DNA from 2 places in the Photorhabdus laumondii genome. Region 2 is predicted to be linked to the other one. Evidence: predicted binding sites of a transcription regulator. Region 2 holds the regulator's gene; the other holds the start of a gene.
What was found. Region 2 encodes LexA, which represses DNA repair genes until DNA is damaged. Its sites were predicted from a motif close to TNCTGTATGTACATACAGNA; they were not measured.

Region 1 (3,433 bases), 1.9 Mb from region 2:
TGTTGGCGCAACCATTGCGGCCAACATGGCGGGATAAATCCCGGCACAGCCATTCTGACCGATTGTTGCTCCAAAAGATGCTGAAAAGCTGGCGATTGATTCTGGTACGCCAATACGGAGTGTCTGGGTTTCGACATTCAGTGGAATACTGGCAGCACTGGAACGGCTGCTGAATGCAAAGGTCAACACTGGCCAAGTTTTTTTGAAAAATCTAAGTGGATTGATGCCGAAGAGAGAAAGTAGAAACCCATGAGCAACAAATACTAGTGCTAGTGCAATGTAGGATGCGATAACAAAGGTTCCCAGTTTTGCAATTTCATAGATATTAGAGTTGGCGACAACTTTGGTCATCAGGGCCATAACACCATACGGTGTTAAGCGCATAACCAGACGAACCAGTTTCATTACCCATGCCTGTATAGTGTCAATAGCGACTAATATGCGTTCACCCCTCTCATGATCATCTTTCAACATTTGCAGGGCAGCGATACCTAAGAAGGTTGCAAAAATAACAATGCTGATAACAGAAGTTGGGTTAGCGCCGGTTAAATCTGCGAACGGATTTTTAGGAATAAAAGATAAAATCAATTGTGGTACAGATAAGTCAGAGACTTTGCTGACATAGTTGTTTTCGATAGCAGACAGACGTGTTGTTTCTTGGGGACCTTGAATCAGACCTTCAGCAGTCAGGCCGAACAGGTTGATAATCATGATACCGATAAGCGCTGCAATCATTGTCGTGAATAACAACGTCCCGATAGTCAGAAAGCTGATTTTTCCTAGAGAAGATGCTTTGTGTAATTTGGCAACTGCACTCAAAATAGAGGCAAATACCAGAGGCATAATGACCATTTGTAGAAGTTGTACGTAGCCATTACCTACAATGTTGAACCATGATATGGATTCCTTCACTATGGTATTATCAGAACCATAAACTAGTTGCAGTGCTAAGCCAAAAATAATGCCAATGGCAAGGCCCGCAAAAACCTTTTTCGACAGGTTCCATTGCCGTGAACTGGCTTTTGACAATAGCAAAAGCAGTGCTACGAAGACGAGCACATTCGAAATGAGTGGTAAATTCATCCCCAAACTCCAGAATTCAATTTAGTTAAGTTATAAGTTGTATCGAATCGTGTAGGTTTGCAAACGAACACATTACAACAAGCAGTTGGGGAATATAGTATCAGCTTAAACTATTCTCATTTATAACTATAAAGAATTTAATATAACAAATGTGACTTTTAAGATTTATTTTTAGTCAATTAAAGCATTAGAAATAGAGATCTTTGATGCGATTTATATAAAAAAGTATAGAAGATTCAATATCTTCTGGTAGAAAAACGGCAATGACAATTAATAAGGCAGAAATAAACCTTTCTGCTTTCTTATTTCCTTGCTTGCCAAGCACAGGTAGACAGAAACGTATTTTGATTGGCCATAATAACGGCACACCAGCAGGTGTTAGCATATCTGCAATCAGATGGCTCAAATAGCCAACAATCATGGCATGGAAAAAATCAGTTGGGATTAGCCACTCTTCGGGGATTTTTAGCCAAAATAAAGTAATCCCTAATATGAGAGCAAGTAAACTGTGAGTAAAGCCTCTATGACCACAGAGTTTGGCAATAGGAATGGAGATAAATCTGAATAATCTACCCAAGGTTGAATTAGGGTGATCGATATCGGGTAACAAGGCAGTAAGCAGTACCCCTGGTAGCATATGCAGCCAATCTCCATTAGCTATCTCTGGTGTTATTTCTAGCTTGTGTGCCAAGATAATGCTGGCAACTGAAAATAAAAGATGCCCTTCTGCGGTCATAAATTCCTCTGACTAATAACTGTCTATCCATACAGTCGGCGAAGTATAGAGGGTTTTATGTGGGTAAGATAGAGGGTGAAAAGCAAAAATATCTTATTTATTAATATATACCCGTCATCTTTCAAGTTGCCTCTTTGTTGGCTGCACTCACTCACCCCAGTCACATAGTTAGCTATGCTCCCGGGGATTCGCTCCCTTGCCGTCGCGATGCAGCTTGAAATCCATAGGGTATATAGCGTTAATTTTTTGTTTGACAGAATAAGACATAAGCGCTACGGCTGCTATGTGAACAATAAGAAGCTGCCATCGGCATAAGTGATGGCAGCTAAAGTGATAATCAGGTGATGTTCATGACAGTGAGTTGTTCGAGAGAATGCAGTTTAATATCTGCGAGAACCCAACGTGGATCATCAAAGTGATGAGCAGATGGCACAACGATTGAACGCATTCTTGCAGCTTTTGTTGCTATCATTCCATTGAATGAATCTTCCAGGGCCACACAATTTATCGGAGCGACATCCAATTGTTCAGCAGCGCGTAAATAAACTTCGGGATTAGGTTTACTGTGAGGTAATTTGGCAGCAGAAACGACAGTATCAAAATAGTGATTAAGACTGAACATTTCGAGTACTTGTTCCAGCATATATTGTGGAGAAGCTGAGGCCAGGCCGATTTTCAGTCCTTGTTTGCGGCAAAGGTTTAAAGCATATTCAACACCTGGGAGTAAGGGACGGTTTTCTTTTACCAAATCGATAACATGGTCGGTAATTCGCTGTTCCACGTCTGATTTTGATACCCCTTGCCAGGGAGAAGCCTGGTACCAAAGTTCCACAACTTGATCAATTCGCAACCCAAGAGTATCTGGTAGTTTTTCTGCTAAAGAAAAATCCAGACCTAATTCACTAAATACTTCTTTTTCTCCTTGGGTCCAATAGGGTTCAGAGTCAATCAGTAAGCCGTCCATATCGAAAATGGCCGCTTTTATTGGTAAATGAAAAGACATTTAAGTATCTCTCTCTGGTCAGACAGTTAGCGAAAGCTGATTGTAACAATCTCAGTAGGTGAAATCTTTTCCTGATCGGGAACATGGTAAGAAATGCTTAGTTAATTAAATATAAAGTTAAATTTGGTGATTGATGGGCTATGATTAGCCAAAAATAAAATCTGCTTATTGTTATGAGGGGTATCGATGACTTACCAAAAAGCCGGATACATCGCTATTATTAAGCGAGTTTTAGGTTGGATGATTTTTGTTCCGGCACTTTTATCGACTATTGTTTCTGTGATTAACCTTGCCTGGTTGCACGGTATTAAAGGTGATGGTATCAATGCTGTTTTGGATGATTTCCTGAAAATGATGGCTGAAGTGGTGCGTTTTAATACCCCATTTCTGGATTTCTTCTGGAAAAATTCACCAACACCTGATCGTCTGGCTGGTTTTACCGGATCAACGCTTGGTTTCCTGATTATCTATTTTCTTATTTTTTTCGGCCTTGCTATGAATGCGTCAGGTCAACGGATATACAGACAAGTGAAGTTTATACGAGAAAACATTGAAGATCAGCTTATTATTGAAAAAGCTAAAGGCAATGATAGCCTGACAAGAGAACAGAT
Region 2 (3,433 bases):
TGGCAGCAGTTGAATATCCAGATTGGGATTATTGCGATGTAGATCCAGATAAGCATGGAAAATTTTTACGGATTCTTGCTTTGGTGCGCAATAGCGGAATACACGTGGGCCATTATCGATAAATACATAACTGGGAAGTTCAGTGTCACCGATCTCCAGTAAATTTAATGGGTCCGGCAGATCCTGCTCAAGACATTGCTGACGTAATGCCAGTAAGTCTGCTTTAGAGTGATACGGTAGCACGTACAGAATCGGGCGTGTCGTATCGAGCCGCAATTCAGTGATCGGATCTGTAGGGATAAGTTTGCTCTTTACCAGTATTTTTAGTGGTAAATTCAATAATTTATAATATATTTTACGCCAACTTGACATAAATATCTTGAAGCCTCTTGTTAGCAACACGTTGCCAGCATATCAGAAACGGGGGTTGAGATCTGTTGCGTTAAGACAATAATAAGAGTGGAAAGTGTCAAATAACCTCATATTTGGTGTGAATAATTTATGGCGAATCAATCCAAGGGCTTAGCCCGTATCATTAAAGCAATCGTATATTCAGTGAAGGGTATTAGGGCGACATGGCAAAATGAAGCGGCTTTCCGTCAGGAAATAATTTTAGCGATATTGGCTATGATGGTTGCATTTTATCTGGATATCGGCGCTATTGAACGCATTTTACTGATTGGTTCAGTGATGCTGGTGTTGATTATGGAAATCCTGAATAGTGCTATTGAAGCAATTGTTGATCGTATTGGCAGTGAGTTCCATGAATTGTCCGGTCGCGCGAAAGATATGGGATCGGCGGCGGTCTTTCTGACGATGATGTTGTCATTAATTGTCTGGGGAACCATCCTTTGGCACTATTTTATGGCCTAATTTGGTTTAATAATTAGGTATTATATTATAATAGGCTGATTTTCTGCCTTAGTAGGTTCCCAATCGTTATTTAGCTGTATATACTTACATATTGACTGTATAAACAAACAGGGGACGAAATGAAAGCACTTACCGCAAGGCAGCAGCAAGTTTATGACTTGGTGCGTGACCATATTTCGCAAACAGGTATGCCGCCAACGCGTGCTGAAATTGCAGCCCGTCTTGGCTTTCGTTCACCTAACGCGGCTGAAGAGCATTTAAAAGCATTGGCTCGTAAAGGGGTGATAGAGATTGTTGCTGGGGCATCTAGGGGTATCCGTTTGCTGTTGGAAGAATCTGGTTTACCGTTAATTGGTCGTGTCGCCGCAGGTGAACCACTGTTGGCACAGGAGCATATTGAAAGTCATTATCAGGTTGATCCTGCATTGTTTAAGCCAAGTGCAGATTTCCTGCTGCGGGTCAGCGGAATGTCTATGAAAGATGTTGGGATTATGGATGGTGATCTGCTGGCTGTGCATAAAACACAAAATGTTCGTAATGGGCAGATTATTGTTGCTCGCATTGAAGATGAAGTGACGGTAAAACGTTTTAAACAGACCGGAAATAAAGTTGAATTGTTGGCAGAAAACCCCGAATTTAAGCCAATTGAGGTGGATTTGCGTGAACAGGGCCTGACAATTGAAGGATTGGCGGTTGGGGTGATTCGTAACGGCAACTGGTCCTGATAGTAAAATATCAAATTGTTGTTTTTGGAATGGTTAAAGAATTGCAATATTACGGCAGAATCATGTTGTTGAATTTATCGTTGTGATTATCTTAAACGTGATTCTGCGGTTGTTTATTTCAGTCTGGCTCTGCACCAAAAGTAAGTATTTACTTGCTATCTATTTCTTTTTACTTCCTTCAATTCTGTGGTCATGCTGGCATTCATCTCGTTTAATACAGGATTCTATCTCTTCACAAGGTGAACATAAGCCATGCGCTTCGATGACTGTATGGCGTAAACTGAACCCGGCTGTTTTTGCTAACTGTTGGATGGCGGATTCAATGGTTCCACCATCTCGCTCGGTAACAGAACCACAACGATCACAAATAAACATTGCTGAAGTGTGGCTTGGCTGTTCAATATGGTGACATAGGACATAACTGTTGGTGGATTCTATTTTATGAATAAACCCCTGTTCCAACAGAAATTCCAGTGCCCGGTATATGGTCGGCGGTTTAGCCTGTGGTTCTGCTTCCCGTAGCAAATCCAGTAAATCATAAGCACTGATTGCCCCTGGCTGCTCTGAAATGAGACGCAAAACTTCAAGCCGCTGAGGAGTAAAGCGGACTCCACGAGCCTGGCAAATAACTTCGGCCTGTTCCAGTAATTTTTTTTGATTAATCAATTTCATTGCGCCTCTTACAACCAGTACGATGATAATATTGTGATGTTATCATGTTTCTTCAATAGAAAATATTATCCAGAAAAGTTCATTGTGATTGTCCCCTGATGGAGTTAATTTGGCTAAATTGGTACTCAGTAGCAAAAATAATGTTTTCTTGAAGTTTATGATAATACAGACAAGAATTATCGTATATGACAGATAATTTTCGGAAAGGAAGCATTTGTGATGAAAGAGCTTTTACAAAATCAGCCTCATTATAGACAGTTCCCCGTTAAAGGCTATCAGGTAATGAAGCATATTATCTCTGAAAAAAGAAAGTTACCTTTTCTAAGTGCATTATATGCGTTGATTAATATTTTATTTGTAATTGCGGTATGTATGGGTATTGTATTATCTGTAGCAATTGTTTTATTTATAATAGGTAATGTATCTGTCCCTGATACGGACTATTTACTTCTGGCACAAGTAGGTGGTGTAGCATTATTTGGCGTAATGTTACTCTTGGTTATTATTTATCGCATTGTTAAGCGTCCTGAATGGGAACAACGGCGTTATTATCAACAAGCAGGTTTATCTCTTTTACCCGAAGATAAGCGTCAGGTATTACGACTCAATATTGTTGGTGACTATTGGCTAGGTTTTTGGAGTGAAACTCTAGAGCATTATCCTCTACAGTCACGGGTTGCCCATGATAGCTATCGTTACTGTCTGCTGCCATTATCTCCGACTCAGGAACATCAATCCCAATTATACAGCGACTGGGGAATTATTGATGAAGAAGGGTATATGAAAATGCTAACGGGTTTGTGGGAGGGGGTACATTCAAAACATTTTGCTATTGATGCTGCTCTTAGTGATGGGAAAATGTTTAAAGTGCTTGCCAAATTAGTTGAAGTAACACCCGACTATATTCATAAATGTGCCAAACCTATTAATAAGCGCCCTCCTGCATTAGTGTGGGGATTTGATTTATGGCTTGCAATCGTTTTAAGTCGCAACTGTTTTTGTGCCGGTTATATCAGTGAAGAAATGGCATGGAAAAATATGCTGAAAACCGCTGATTATATTTATGAAATCTTCGGTAGTTTTGATGAGTTTTATACAAACTTTCGGCTAGGCAATGCTTACTGGAGTAATGATTTTGATCGGTCTAAAGAGCGGCTGGAACA

Region 1: PluTT01m_RS13790 (metal-dependent hydrolase) is a predicted target of LexA. The motif match lies at 1,837-1,856, and genes of this name have one in related genera.

Annotation. Positions count from the first base shown of each region.
Region 1 covers NZ_CP024901.1:3,180,252-3,183,684, reverse strand. The annotation lists gene PluTT01m_RS13795 (L-cystine transporter) at 1-1,083, opposite strand, end outside; gene PluTT01m_RS13790 (metal-dependent hydrolase) at 1,271-1,819, opposite strand; gene hxpB (hexitol phosphatase HxpB) at 2,157-2,822, opposite strand; gene PluTT01m_RS13780 (YniB family protein) at 3,009-3,433, shown strand, end outside.
Region 2 covers NZ_CP024901.1:5,103,071-5,106,503, reverse strand. The annotation lists gene plsB (glycerol-3-phosphate 1-O-acyltransferase PlsB) at 1-372, opposite strand, end outside; gene PluTT01m_RS22425 (diacylglycerol kinase) at 502-873, shown strand; gene lexA (transcriptional repressor LexA) at 993-1,598, shown strand; gene zur (zinc uptake transcriptional repressor Zur) at 1,758-2,270, opposite strand; gene PluTT01m_RS22410 (DUF1266 domain-containing protein) at 2,490-3,433, shown strand, end outside.